One region of the Solibacillus sp. FSL R5-0449 genome, then DNA from elsewhere that is predicted to be linked to it. Evidence: riboswitches for the same ligand, from Rfam matches in the RefSeq annotation. Region 1 holds a riboswitch; each other region holds the start of a gene.
The links. A riboswitch is a leader RNA that binds a small molecule or an ion and turns the genes downstream of it on or off. The one in region 1 is predicted to bind S-adenosylmethionine.

Region 1 (3,812 bases):
CAAAAACATTTACGAGCTTATTTATTACAACATTTATAGTAAGTTTTATTTCAGTATTTTTAACTGTATATATTTCTAAAATCGATCTGAACTGGACGATTTTTCTATACGTAATACCTGTTGTAGCAATTATCGGAGCAATTTTTGCAGTCGGTAAGGAGCAAAAAGTTAAATCGGCAATCGTGCTTGTCAGCATTATTGGGATCGGCTATTTAGTAAGTGCGCCATTTTTAAATGCAGATGAAAAATTCAAGTCTTCAGAGATGAAGGAAAAAACGGAAATTTCGCCGTTTGATGAGACGAAAACACCGGCAAGTGTACCACCAAAGTTCGCTAAAAATAAAATGAAAAAAGCGTTTGGACAAGTGCCAAACACAAGCTATTATGAATTAGGAAACCTGCAAATTCAAAAAGTAAATGGTAACTATGTTTACATTGCACCTGTAGAGTTTTCAGGATTCTTTAAGTGGTTCAACGGAAAAACAACACCTGGTTATTTCACGATGAGTGCAACAGACTCAAGCGATAATCCAAAGTTTGTGAAGGCTGAAATGAGCTATGTTCCATCAGCTTATTTAAATAAAAATCTGGAGCGTCATATTCGTCTTCAAAATCCATCATTAATTTTCTATGGTGATCCGCAGCTGGAAATTGATGAAGAGGGAAAACCGTATTACATCCGTTCTTACGGCGAATTTATTTCGGCACGTAACGGCTTTGATGTAAAAGGGATTGTACTTGTTGATGCGGAGACGGGTGCTACAGAAAAAATTGCGATTGCGGATGTACCGGAATTTATTGATGGTGCTGTATCACCGGAAGCAGTAAGTTTGCAGAATAGTTATTACGGTAACTATGTACACGGCTTCTGGAATAGTCTAGTCGGCAAAAAGGATGTTAAGTTGCCGAGTGATGAAGGTACGGAAGCAAATGTAAGCCCGATCTTTATGGAAGACGGGGAAATGTATTACTTCACTGACTTTACAAGTCCTAAAGAGGGCGTTGACTCGATGCTTGGTTATGCATTAACACATGCACGTACGGGTGAAGCAACGTACTATACCGGAAATCTGGAAGAGTCTTATATGGATTCCCAAGGGGCTCTTGAAATTATCGAGAAAAAGTTCATCGAAAAAGAATGGGAAGGCGAAATGCCGATCCTTTACAACTTCTATGGTGAAGCGAGCTGGCTGTCAGCTGTACTGGATGCGAACGGATTCCTGCAAAATTACTTCATCGTCTCTGCAGCAAATCCTGAAATTTCGGCATTTGGTACGACGCCAAATGAAGCATTAAGACTTTATAAAACAGCGCTAAGCCGTGGTGGAAGTACGGTAGATGGTACTTCGAATGCTGAAGAAGCTAAAGCGACAGTAAAAGTCGTGCGTGTTTATAAAGAACGTGTAGGTGATTTCACGATCGTATCATTCCTGGCGAACACAGGCGAAAACTTCATCGTATCTACAGAAGTTGCACCATTTGCAATCTACTTGCAAGAAGGTGACCAGGCGACGATTACGTATGCAAAAACAGGAGAAGACTTCCAACCTGTAAAAACATTGCAGATTGAAGGGTTGAAATAAACAAAAGGAGTATGCCATTTTGAGGCATACTCCTTTTTAATTGGATTACTTCCAAGTAAAGCCTCGTGAAGCAAGGAAGTCTTTCATATGCGGACGGTTTTGCTGAACTAAGTAATCAGCCATTTGTTTCGTCCATGTCGCAGTCTTCTGATTTGAAGAACGGCTGCTGTAATAGTCTTCCATAATTCCATCGTACTCATCCAGAAGTGTTTCATACTTATCAACGTCATAACCGTTTTCATGCAACACCGCAGCTACCGGTAAACGCGGCTTTGTTTCGTTACGTTTTGTCGGTGTACCGATTGTCATCGCAAACAACGGGAAAACGTATTCCGGTAAATTGAAAAGCTCGCTGATTTCTTTAGGATTAGTACGGGCACCACCGATATAGCAAATGCCATAACCCATTGATTCAGCTGCAATAACGAAGTTTTGGGCAAATAACGCAACATCTGCTACCCCTACAAGAACATTTTCAGCAGAGTCAGCAGAAATATCAACCCCATGCTTTTGACCCGCTACTTGCAAACGTTTGAAATCTACACAAAACAAGAAAGAGGCACCTGCTGTTTTGAACTGGAATTCGTTTTTAGACAGTTCCCCAAGCTTCTTTTTCTTTTCTTCATCCGTTACCCAAATGACACTGTATGCCTGGACAAAATGCGAACTTGCTGCCATTTGTGCCGTTTCGATTAAATCGATGACCGTTTCTTTTGAAATTTCCTCACCTGTATATTTACGAACAGATGTATGACTGCGTAATAATTCTTTTGTATTCACGTGAACATCTCCCTTTTATGTAATAAAACTTAATGGTGTATCCTTCATGCTTATTTTAGTCAATATTTTACTTGAAGTCGATTATTAGCGTCTGTTCAATTCTTAGTGAGGGAATTTTTGCATATCGTTAAATACAGATAAGAGCAATCAGAATTAAATCTGAAAATTTTAAATTTTTTGTATTGACATATCGGATTAGTATGTTTTATACTGAGACACAACGATGGAACACAAATCACATAACTCTTATCAAGAGCGGCGGAGGGAATAGGCCCTGAGATGCCCGGCAACCAGTAAGTGATGAACTGACTAAGGTGCTAAATCCTACAAAATGGACAATCATTTTGAAAGATAAGAGGAGGCAAACTTGCTCATGCGCAACCCTCTTCTTAACTGAAGAGGGTTTTTTTCATTTAAAAAATCCTCCTCAAAAAACACCGATTTCACCATCGATTAAATTTTTGGGGGTAATAAAATGACAAATTTAAGACCAGAAACATTATTATTACACGGGGGTCAAAAACCAGATCCTGAAACAGGAGCAATCGCTGTTCCGGTTTACCGTACAACGGCTTATGCATTTAACGACACTGCTCATGCGCAACGTCTATTTGCATTACAGGAGACAGGCAATATTTATTCCCGTATTATGAACCCGACAGTCGGGGCATTTGAAGAACGGGTTGCTTTATTAGAAGGGGGTACAGCTGCAGTAGGGCTTTCATCTGGCGCAGCAGCAGTAGCATTTTCTATTTTAAACGTAGCCGGTGCAGGGGATGAAATTGTTGCGGCAGGCTCTCTTTACGGCGGGACTTACAATTTATTCGCAACTACATTGCCTCGCTACGGCATTACAGTAAAATTTGTGGATGAATCAGATCCTGCAAACTTCCAGGCGGCAATCACGGATAAAACGAAGGCAATCTTCGCTGAAATTATCGGAAATCCAAGCTTAAAAGTACTGGATATTGAAGCGGTAGCAAACATTGCTCATGACAATGGTCTTCCTTTATTAATCGACAGCACATTTGCTTCCCCATACGGAAGTAATCCGATCGAATTCGGCGCGGATGTTGTCATTCATTCTGCAACAAAGTGGATTGGCGGTCATGGAACGACGATCGGCGGGATTGTTGTTGATGCAGGGAAGTTTGATTGGACGCAAGGAAGACATCCAGGATTTACAGAACCGGATACTTCCTACCATGGTCTACGCTACGGAATTGACACAGCAGGCGCTGCATTTGCGACAAAGCTTCGTGTTCAACTATTGCGTGATTTTGGTCCAACATTATCTGCTGACGCGGCATTTAACTTCCTGCAAGGACTTGAAACGCTTCATTTGCGTATTGTCCGACACAATGAAAATACACAAAAAGTAGCCGAGTATTTAAGAAACCACCCATTTGTGGAATACGTAAATTACAACGGCTTTGAAGATTTTGCGAC
Region 2 (3,812 bases), 1.3 Mb from region 1:
TCATCACCGGATTTCACTGCAATAATGTTCACATATGGTGATTCACTAGACTCGATTGCGATTGAATCTTCCAATGGGTTAATGCCGTTGTCGATTGCAAAGTTTGAGTTGATCAATACCGCATCGCCTTCTTCATTTTCGTACATTTGAACTAATAATTCAGCTGCAGTGTTTGCATCGAATACGAAGTTTTTCGGATTATCTACAATGTCTTTTACTTCTGCTTTTGTTTTATCGATACCTTCTGCTAATGTGATTAAACCTTGTGCTTCAAGTAATGAAAGCATACGACCGTGGTCTGCTACTGAATTAGAAAGTAAAATTGTTGCACCTTCAGGAAGCTCTTCTAAAGATGAATATTTTTTAGAGTAAACACCGATTGGTTCGATATGAATACCGCCAGCATTTGCAAAATCATAATCGAAATCTGCTTTTTGCGCTTCGAAGTATGGAATATGCTGGAAGTAGTTTGCATCCAGATCACCGTTATCTAAATCTTGGTTTGGAAGTACATAGTCTGTATATGTCTCGATTTCAAGCTCAATACCTTGCTCTTCTAAAATTGGTTTAACTTTTCCAAGGATAACTGCGTGTGGTGTATTTGAAGCACCAACAACTAATTTTTCATCTTCTCCTCCACATGCTGCTAAAGCAAGTACTGAAGCTCCTAAAATAACGCTTGATAATAACTTTTTCATCTGTTTTACCTACCCTTTTTTATTTTTTGTTCAGTTTATCGAAACCTTCTATATATTCTGATTTTTAACCTTACAGACGCGCACTTATTCAAAGTTTGCGCCTGTATTGTTTCGATGCACCAATATTTATAATTACGGCCTTAAAAGCCACTAACTATCGTTTGTCCACTCTTGCTGTAATGAAATCCCCAATATACTGGATGATGAATACGACAACTAAAATTAAAACTGTTGCCATTAAGGTTACATCTGTTCGGTTACGCTGGAAACCATCCAGGAATGCCAGGTTACCTAAACCACCGGCACCGATAATGCCGGCCATTGCTGTATACCCTACTAAAGCGACAGCAGTAACTGTAATACCTGAAATTAATGCCGGTAAACTTTCCGGAATCAATACTTTACAAATAATCGTAGAAGTTTTCGCTCCCATTGAGCGGGCTGCTTCAATAACACCCTTATCAATTTCTCGTAACGCTATTAATACCATGCGTGCATAAAACGGTGCTGCACCGATAATTAGCGCAGGTAATGCTGCATTGGCACCACGGATTGTTCCAAGTAAAAACTTTGTGAACGGAATTAATAAAATGATTAAGACGATAAATGGAATCGACCGGAAAATATTTACGAGTGATCCTGTTAAAAAGTGCACAATTTTATTAGCCCATAATTGATTGTCGCTCGTTAAAAATAGGACAATCCCAATCAGAATGCCGAGTATAAATGTAATGACTGTCGCAACAGCCGTCATATAAATGGTTTCATATGTTGCGTCGAGCATTTTACCCCAGTCGACGTTCGGAAATAATTGATTAAACATGCTCAATCACCTCCGTTTGAATTTCTTGCTTCGCTAAAAAGCTCAGTGCTTCCGCGACTGCATTTGGTTCGCCATTGATATGAATAAACAATGTACCAAACGAACCGCCCGTTGTATTCGAGATTTTACCATGCACAATATTTACAACTACGTCAAACTGCTTAATCATTTGCGAGATGACAGGCTGTTCTGTCGTAGCACCGGCAAATATTAATTTGGCGATTTTGCCTCCCGGATAGTTGGCAAAAATTTGTTCCAGTGATGCTTGTGTTTCCGGTGTTTCACCAGAAGCCTGTGATACGAAGTTTTTCGTAATGGGTGCTTGAGGATGCTGGAACACTTGCAATACATCGCCCTGTTCCACTACTTTTCCGGCTTCCATCACCGCTACTCTGTTACAGATTTTGCGGATAACATGCATTTCATGTGTAATGAGTACAATTGTAAGTCCGATGTTTTTATTAATATCGAGCAGTAGTTCCAAAATCGAATCCGTTGTTTCCGGATCAAGCGCTGATGTCGCTTCATCACATAAAAGCACTTCCGGATTGTTTGCCAACGCTCGGGCAATGCCGACACGCTGCTTTTGCCCTCCTGACAATTGAGAAGGATACGCTTTCCCTCTTCCTTTTAAACCAACGAGTTCAATCAGCTCTTCTACTCGCTTTTCACGATCAGCTTTTGAAACACCCGCAATTTCAAGTGGAAATGCGATGTTTTCTTCAACGGTACGTGACCAAAGCAGGTTGAAATGCTGGAAAATCATACTGATTTTTTGGCGTGCTTCTCGTAATTTTGCCCCGGAAGCTTTCGCGATATCCTGGCCACCTACAATGACAGAACCTGTTGTCGGCTTTTCCAAACCGTTCAGCAGGCGGATCATTGTACTTTTGCCGGCACCACTGTAGCCGATAATACCGTATATTTCTCCCTTGTTAATCGATAAGCTTACATTATCAACCGCTGTAAGTTTACCGTTTTTCGTGTTATACACTTTAGTAATATTTTGTATATCAATCATCGGTTGTACTCCTTCTAAATTGAAATAACCTTCCTGCTATTTCAAAATCATGTTCATTTTTCATCCAAAACATCCGTTGAATGAAAAAAACCTTTCTACCATGACAAGTAGAAAGGTTTCACATACATTTATACGGTAAACCGTTCTCTCATCTTTCAAAGTTTAAACTTTGTGTGAATTGGCACCTTTGCGTAAACGCTGGTTGCCGGGTTTCATAGGGCACTTCCCTCCACCTCTCTATATAAGAGTAACGTTATTAAGTTTTATTATTATGAATGTTACTTTATCACGATAAAGAGACTTCGTCAATTACTTTTTTAATATTTCATACAGAAACGGTACGGATTTAAATGCGTAAATTTTATTCGTTAGTTCTCCCTTATCCGAAACGATTAAACAAGGTACACTTTCAATTTTCAATTCATATGGTAAATCTCCTAAATAATTGATATTTGCCATACCAAGCGGGAGATCTGGGAGTAATTTCTCAATTACATCCAACATTTTTTCCGATACTTCACATGTGCCGCACATCGGCGTATATAAGAAAAACGCTGTCTGATCATGCTGTTGTACGTTCTGTTCCCACTGCTGTTTCGTCCATTGTTCCATTATACTGTCATCCTTCGTTTACTATAAATTTTGCTTGTAGTAACATATCCCTTAAGATTTTAGTAGGTGTTTTTTCTACTTCCACATATTCGTGAGGTATGATAAGCTGTGTCGCTTCGGGATATGCACGGTTCATCAGTTTACGTAACTTTTCACCGTTTTTATCTGCATCAAACATAGTCGTAATTTCATCTTGCTCATATTCATCCAATAAATCAATTAAATTGACTTCACTTATTGTGCCATTCGTGCAAAGTATCGTCACGTCTTCCGCTAATATCGGAAGTATTCTCAGTTTATCGGCACGTCCTTCAACAACGATGCATTTTCCCATAGTACACGCTTCCTTCCATCCATCACCTTTATATATAGAATAACAAAAAAACACTAAAACCTTTAATTAGAAGGCTTTAGTGTTTGGTCTTATTGTTTAATCTTATTGTTCGATTAATGCAGTGTAAGCGTCTGCGTCTAATAATTCTTCAACTTCTGCTTCACTTGTTAACTCAACAGTAACCATCCATGCATTACCGTATGGTGATTCATTTACATATTCAGGATTGTCCAGTAATTCTTCGTTGATTGCAACAACTTTACCAGAAAGTGGTGCATATAGTTCAGAAACTGTTTTTACAGATTCTACACTACCGAAAGGCTG
Region 3 (3,812 bases), 690 kb from region 1:
CGATTTTCTTCTCTAAACGGGCAACAGCACGGTCCAAAACACGGACATTCGGATTAAAGGCAGCGGCCACAGAGAAGTTCGCCTGTTTTCGTAACGATTTCCCTGTAAAAGAACCACCCTTATTTAACTGCTTAATTAAGGAAATAAGCTCCATTGATGAAACATCATAGACGCTTGTCGCACCCGGGAAATCTCCCACTTTTGTCGGGTCCCCTGTAATGACAAGAATATCGTGAAGTTCCAGCGCATCCAGCCCCATCAAATGTGACTGAAGCCCAATTAAGTTGCGGTCACGGCATGTTAAATGCGGCAATGAGCGAATCCCATGCTCTTTTAAAATAGCGGCCATCGCGATATTACTAATACGCGGTGAAGCAAGTGAGTTATCCGCCATCATAATGACGTCTGCGCCCGCTTTTGCCAGCTGTTTTGCCCCTTCGACAAACCCGTCAATTTCCAGATGACGCGGTGTATCAAGTTCCACAATAACAGAGCGTTCACGTTTTGCTTTTTCGTGAAGCGGCTCTTGCTTACGCGGTTCTGGAATACGGACAAATTGTGTTTGCCCAGGTTTGGCTTCTTTTGTATCGACCGGCTCCATATTCGCCAAACGTTTTTTTACTGCTGCAATATGCTTCGGTGTTGTTCCGCAGCAACCGCCAATTAAACGGACTCCCTGATTTACGAGTTCGACAGCGGCACGTGCAAAATAATCGGTTTCCGACTCATAGACAACACGACCATCTTCAATATCCAGTAATGATGCATTTGGGTATGCCGATAAAAATGCCTTATCCGGTAAATTGACTCCTTCAAACGCCTGGATTGTATGGAAAGGACCTAATCGGCAGTTACTCCCAACAATATCTGCACCTAATCTTTCCAAATCATGAAAAGCTTCATTTAAAGACATCAAATTTTGAAGGACACCCGGTTCCTGCATTGTGACTTGGGCAATGATCGGTAAATCGGTCATTGAACGTAATAGATGGACACAATGGGATAGTTCTTCAAAATCATAATACGTTTCAAGTAAAAATCCGTCCGGTTCTCCAGCTAGTAATACTTCAGCCTGCTCTTGGAATGCAGCTAAAATTTCGTCTAATGTCGCATCACTTTTTCGGATTCCGCGAATACCGCCAATTGTCGCCAGAACATATTGTCCATCAAGGGAGGCAGCACGCTTTGCGATTTTTAATGCAGCTTCATTAAATTCAAAGACACGATTTTCATAGCCATATCGTGCAAGCTTTATCCGGTTTGCCCCATATGTATTTGTTTGGATAATATCTGCACCCGCCGCAATATATTCACCATGAATTTTCTCTATAATATCAGGACGTGCAATATTCATTTCTTCATGACAATAATCCAATCCATATGAATAAAGAAGTGTTCCGATTGCCCCGTCTGCTGTTAAAACCCGCGTTTGTAATTCTTCAAGTAAACCCATTGCCTTCACTCCATCATTTACAGTATTTTCAGTATATTAACGATATAAAAAAACCTTCTTTCATTAAATAAAAGAAGGCTTAGTAGTGATCAACTTAATCCCTTCTCATCTTCTGGCATTTGCCACTGGATTTAGCACCTGACTTAACGTTGGTTGCTGAAGTTTCATCGGGCCAGTCCCTCGACTTCTCTTGATAAGAAAATAATATGAATTTTTAAAATAATTAAATGAATCATAACGTTATCTAATAATTACGTCAATACCCTTTAGCTGAATGAAGTATTTCTTTACATAATTCGACTAATAATCTGTTCAGCCGTTTTTTTACCGTTTAAAATACAGGCACCGATTCCTACACCGAAATAGGCACATCCCGCTAATAGAACATTCGGGTAAGCCTCTTCCAGTTGCTTCATAACTTCCGATAATGCTTCATTATGCGCCAAATCATAGCGGGGCATCTGGTCAATCCACTTTGTTACATTAACAACCGTCGGCTCCGCTTCAACACCTAAGCTGAGACGAATATCTTCCAATGCTACTTTTGTCAGCTCTTCATCAGACATGGCTGCCAACTCTTCATAACGCGGGTTAATATTTTTATAAAACAGGCGAACGAGTAAATTACCCTCTGCCGACGTATGTTTCCATTTACGGCTTGTCCATGTCGACGCATTGCAAACTAAATCGCTATTATGGGAGACGATAAAGCCTGTTCCATCAGCTGGTAAAACATCATCAGGCACATCAAAGCCCACATACATCGTTAAAGCAGATGCAGTCGTGAACTTTTTCAGCTGCTCTTCCAATAATTCATCCTGTATGACATGACGCACTGTTTCATTTGGAACTGCGAGTACAACAACATCGGCCAAAATCGTTTCATCTTCCAGCACGACTTCATATTGCTCTTCTTTTTTTGAGATTTGCTTTGTTACCGTATTTTTCATGAATTCAACTTCCGGCAGCTGTTCCTCTAAACGATCGATCAATGCCGATAAACCCGAACGGAAAGAGATAAATTTCTTATTCGCTGCTTTTTCGAATTGTTCCCGATGTGCTTCGAATCCTTTAATAATCGATCCGTATTTATTTTTATAGTCCACTAAATAAGGCAAAGTGGATGCCAGGCTCAATTGATATAAATCACCCGAATAAACACCCGCTAATACGGGGGCAATTTGTTTGCGGACAATTTCCTCCCCTAAAAAGTACTCCAAAAACGTTCCGATAGAGCTTTCTTTTGTAAATGTAGTGTTCGGAATTTCCAAATCTTGCAGTGCTCTCTTTTTACCTTCTTCAGAAATTAGCGTACTCGACATAAGTGATTCTACACTCATCGGAATACCGAATGTCGAGCCTGCCGGGATTGCATGAAGCTCATTATTCGTATGAATGTAGGAAATACCTGTTTCGTTATAGACAAGCTCTGATTCAAAATCAAGCGCCTTTACAAGCTCCAAAACCCCTGGATGACGAGCTACAATTGAGTCAGCCCCCGTTTCCATAATAAAACCTTTATCCTTTTCGGAATGAATTTTCCCACCTAAATATGCGTTCTTTTCAATTAATATTAACCGCGCTTCCACATTTTGCTCGTACATTTTATTTTTCAAATAATGCATCGTACATAGCCCGGTAATCCCGCCACCTACAACTACTACTGTTTTCATATCCATTCTCTCCTATTTCGTTCGCTTCTCTTTTTATAAGTATAAACTTTTTTATATTAAATATGGTCTGCTGGGTATCACATTTTTCAGAACTTCATAAGAAAAGCCACCCTACTTAAAAATATGGTAGGATGGCTTCTTGTTTATTTATAAGATAGTTGCTTTGTTAGGGAAATAATTTCTGCCTCCAAAGATGTAGAGCGTTTATCAAAATAACGGATACGTTCAATACTGCGATTTTCTAAATGTTTGTTTAGATCTAACATATTTACTGCATCACTCGCAAACAGTTTTAAGGTACGGACACCAGATTCAATTTTCCGAACTTCCTTGCCATAAATAAGTGCGGTATTATCTGCTGTTTTGCCCTTCTTCAATTCCAAAATATTAGTATTGATAAGCTCATCAATTTGATTGTAACGTTTTTCTTGTTTATCCGTCATCATTTGGATTTTTTGCTTGTATTTAACAACATCTTTATGATCTAGTCCTGTTTGGACATAACTTTTTAAATATTCAACGATTGTACATAGCGTCGTCAAATTCTCCCGCTGTTCTAATAGCATTTGTTGTAGTTTTTGAATACTATCCTCATTGTGTTCAGAAGAGAATTGGTGGACTGCAAACATAAACATAAAAATTCCCCCTTCTTAATACTTTCCCCTTATAATATATTTCCTATTTTT
Region 4 (3,812 bases), 1.4 Mb from region 1:
CCGATCCAGTACCGTCTACTTCCGGATCTGCTTTGAAGTTTGGCGCAGATACGATTGTAAACTCGGCAACGTGTTTAGCCAATTCGTCTGCTGTTGGGCGGATGAATAATTGATGACAGAATAGGTTATGCCAAGCATATTCATTAATTACTTTAATAGATAATTGAGAATCTTTGTCTGCACCGGCAAAACCGTTGAATACATATAACTCGTCGCGTTCTTTTAAGTAATTTAAAACTTTTACATAAAGTTTATCAAATACTTCTGCTGAGATCGGACGGTTGACTTTACCCCAATCGATTTTGTCTTTTGAGATTTCTTCTTCTACTATATATTTATCTTTAGGAGAGCGGCCAGTATATTTGCCTGTTTCAGCGCGTAAAGCACCCTCAACAGTTAGCGTTGCTTCTCCGCGTGATGTCGCTTTTTCAATCAATTGTGGAACAGATAATTGAGTTTTGATGTTTTCCCCGTTTAAAAGTTCTTTCAGCTCGTTAGCAATTTCTACCGAATTCATCTATTAAATACCATCCTTTTTTATAGTATTCCCTTATAGAGGGGAGTTGATTCCTAATTCAAAAATAGTATAACACATTAAGTGAAATAATCTATACTAATTGCAAATTATTTTTTCGTAAATTTTGACATATCGAAAAAAGTCAAAATTTGTTGACAGTCATTGATTTTTTGCGTAATATGTTTAATTGAACGGATACTCTTATCCCGAGCTGGTGGAGGGGCAGGCCCTATGAAACCCGGCAACCTGCGTATATTTTATACGTGTTGGTGCCAACCTGATGCAAGGGCAAAATTTCCCTTGAACGATAAGAGTGAAAGGTAACGAAACGTAATATCCTTTCCTCACGTGTGATGAACACGGCTATGAGCGAAAGGATTTTTTTTATTCTGTTTTACAATTTCGTACTGAGCGAAAATTATATAGTTACAGCCTTTCAGACCCTCGTGTTAAAGCAAATATAGCTTGACGTTAAAAAGGCCGGATACGCATATGCGTAAGTGCTCTAATATAACGGACATGGGTAATGAGTACCGTATCAATAAAAAACAATTGCCAAAGTGATTTAGGAGGAAATGACATGACAAATCGTCGACTGTTTACATCAGAAAGTGTAACGGAAGGACATCCGGACAAAATTTGTGATCAAATTTCGGATGCCATTTTAGACGCTATTTTAGCTGCAGATCCAAATGCACGTGTAGCTTGTGAAACTACGGTAACAACAGGCTTAGTATTAGTATCTGGTGAAATTACAACGTCTACTTATGTAGATATGAAGGGTATTATCCGCGATACAGTGGCAGAAATCGGCTATACACGCGGTAAGTACGGCTTTGATGCTGAAAATCTTGCAGTATTAGTAGCAGTAGGAGAGCAATCACCTGACATTGCACAAGGTGTTGATCAGGCATTGGAAGCACGTGAAGGTTCAATGACGGAAGATGAACTTGAAGCAATTGGTGCAGGTGACCAAGGTTTAATGTTCGGTTATGCATGTAACGAAACACCGGAACTTATGCCGATGCCTATTTCTTTAGCTCACAAATTAGCGCGTCGTTTAACAGAAGTGCGTAAATCAGGGGAATTGGAATATTTACGTCCGGATGGTAAAACACAAGTGACAATCGAATATGATGAAAACAATGAACCTGTTCGTGTGGATACGATCGTTATTTCAACACAGCATGATGAAGAAGCAACATTGGAACAAATCCAAACAGACATTAAAGAACACGTGATTAAACCGGTAGTTCCTGCACATTTATTGGATGAAGCTACAAAATACTTCATCAACCCGACAGGTCGCTTCGTAATCGGCGGACCTAAAGGCGATGCAGGTCTTACAGGTCGTAAAATTATTGTGGATACTTACGGCGGTTATGCACGTCACGGCGGCGGTGCATTCTCAGGTAAGGATGCAACAAAAGTTGACCGTTCTGCAGCATATGCAGCACGCTATGTTGCTAAAAACATTGTAGCGGCTGGCTTAGCTGACCGTGCTGAAGTACAATTGGCGTATGCAATCGGTGTTGCACAACCAGTGTCAATCGCAGTTGACACATTCGGTACAGGTAAAGTGGCGGAATCAGAAATCGTAAACTGGGTTCGTGAGCTCTTTGATTTACGTCCTGCAGGCATTATTAAAATGCTTGATTTACGTCGCCCGATCTATAAGCAAACAGCAGCTTACGGACATTTCGGTCGTACAGATTTAAATGTGCCATGGGAAAATACGGATAAAGCAGCTGAACTGAAAGCAAAAGCAGGAATTTAATAAAATATAAAGGAGCATCCAGTTAGGTGGAGTGCTCCTTTTTTATAATTTCTTTTAAATTTCCTATATAATAGGTAGAGATTCCGAAAAATAATATATGAGTGTAAAATTATTTCTGAAGTGATTTATAGTATTGACCCTTCGCCACATATTCGGAAATAATCCGGTCCATATCAGCGCGGTCTTCTGCCGTTACTTCACGTACGACTTTTGCTGGACGACCCATCGCCAAACAATTAGGAGGAATCACTTTTCCCGGCGGAACAAGACTGCCGGCACCGATAAATGCTCCTTCGCCAATAACGGCACCGTCCAATATGATGGAACCCATACCAACTAAAGCACGTTTCTTAATTGTACAGCTATGTAATGTAACTTGATGACCTATAGTTACTTCATCTTCAATAATGAGAGGATAAGCAGGGCTTTGGTGAAGGCAGCTCAAATCCTGTATACTGACACGCTCTCCGATTATTGTTTTGTTGACATCGCCGCGGATGACCGTGTTAAACCAGATTGAAGTTTCGGCTCCGATTGTTACGTCACCGGTAACTGTGGCATAGTCGGCAATAAATGCGGAAGGATGGATCGTCGGTTCTTTATCCTTATAAGGGTAAATCATTTTCAATTCCTCATTTCTTCTATAAAATTGTAGATAAATCTATAGATATCGTAACAAAACATGAAGATTTTTCAATTAACATTTCTTTTAGAATGGAATGTATTATAATTAAACAAATAAATAGTAATATAATGAGGCCTTGTGAAAAAAGGTGTAACATCGTATTTTTATGATATAGGTTAACAATACTGACCCTTATTAAAGGTCACGTGTTTATGACATTAAAATAATTTATATGTAAGGAGTATGGCCATGTGGAAATGGGAAACAGAGCAACAACCAAAAGCCGTAGTCGTTATTCTTCATAGCGCATATGAACATCATCGGTGGTACGCATGGTTAATCGAAAAGTTCCGCAGTTCCCACTTTCATGTTGTAATGGGAGATTTGCCTGGACATGGAGAACAAGGGGAGTATACAAAGTATCATGATGAGGATTTTAAAGAATATTACAAGTATACAAAAGTGTTATTGAAAGTGGCACTGGAATATAATTTACCGCTTTTTATCGTCGGAAATGGGCTAGGAGCTGCAATCGCTACGTATGTGCTTCAGAACAATAAAATAGAATGTGCGGGTGTTGTATTAACATCCCCTTGGTTTAATTTAAAGCTGGCACCTGGAAAATTGTCGAATGCTTTATCAAGCTTCAGCGCTATTACATCCAATGTTAAGCTGAAACATGAATTGGAGCCTCATCATCTTACACGGAATACAGATGTGTTAATGGAATTGAAAGAACAATTACCGTTAACGAACATGGTGACGGTTAAATGGTATCGGGACTGGCAGCAGATGACTCGGACAATCCGTAATCCCGAATTGAAGTTTCCGGATATCCCTGTATTATTAATGACAGGTGAAAATGATAGAGTAACAGACATCAGTACATCAAA

Region 2: it holds a riboswitch for S-adenosylmethionine, as region 1 does, so the genes downstream of both, MKY27_RS13150 (methionine ABC transporter ATP-binding protein) here and MKY27_RS01615 (O-acetylhomoserine aminocarboxypropyltransferase/cysteine synthase family protein) in region 1, are expected to answer to the same signal.
Region 3: it holds a riboswitch for S-adenosylmethionine, as region 1 does, so the genes downstream of both, MKY27_RS16100 (bifunctional homocysteine S-methyltransferase/methylenetetrahydrofolate reductase) here and MKY27_RS01615 (O-acetylhomoserine aminocarboxypropyltransferase/cysteine synthase family protein) in region 1, are expected to answer to the same signal.
Region 4: it holds a riboswitch for S-adenosylmethionine, as region 1 does, so the genes downstream of both, metK (methionine adenosyltransferase) here and MKY27_RS01615 (O-acetylhomoserine aminocarboxypropyltransferase/cysteine synthase family protein) in region 1, are expected to answer to the same signal.

The regions. Positions count from the first base shown of each region.
Region 1 covers NZ_CP150239.1:322,610-326,421, forward strand. Annotated here, with positions in the region: gene MKY27_RS01605 (hypothetical protein) at 1-1,583, shown strand, start outside; gene nfsA (oxygen-insensitive NADPH nitroreductase) at 1,629-2,363, opposite strand; SAM riboswitch class I at 2,607-2,721, shown strand; gene MKY27_RS01615 (O-acetylhomoserine aminocarboxypropyltransferase/cysteine synthase family protein) at 2,839-3,812, shown strand, end outside.
Region 2 covers NZ_CP150239.1:2,611,124-2,614,935, forward strand. Annotated here, with positions in the region: gene MKY27_RS13140 (MetQ/NlpA family ABC transporter substrate-binding protein) at 1-698, opposite strand, end outside; gene MKY27_RS13145 (methionine ABC transporter permease) at 853-1,521, opposite strand; gene MKY27_RS13150 (methionine ABC transporter ATP-binding protein) at 1,514-2,542, opposite strand; SAM riboswitch class I at 2,688-2,790, opposite strand; gene MKY27_RS13155 (thioredoxin family protein) at 2,852-3,154, opposite strand; gene MKY27_RS13160 (toprim domain-containing protein) at 3,162-3,488, opposite strand; gene gcvH (glycine cleavage system protein GcvH) at 3,591-3,812, opposite strand, start outside.
Region 3 covers NZ_CP150239.1:3,216,219-3,220,030, forward strand. Annotated here, with positions in the region: gene MKY27_RS16100 (bifunctional homocysteine S-methyltransferase/methylenetetrahydrofolate reductase) at 1-1,453, opposite strand, end outside; SAM riboswitch class I at 1,556-1,653, opposite strand; gene hemG (protoporphyrinogen oxidase) at 1,741-3,126, opposite strand; gene MKY27_RS16110 (chemotaxis protein) at 3,270-3,761, opposite strand.
Region 4 covers NZ_CP150239.1:2,534,712-2,538,523, reverse strand. Annotated here, with positions in the region: gene pckA (phosphoenolpyruvate carboxykinase (ATP)) at 1-517, opposite strand, end outside; SAM riboswitch class I at 716-831, shown strand; gene metK (methionine adenosyltransferase) at 1,098-2,294, shown strand; gene MKY27_RS12590 (gamma carbonic anhydrase family protein) at 2,404-2,916, opposite strand; gene MKY27_RS12585 (alpha/beta hydrolase) at 3,169-3,812, shown strand, end outside.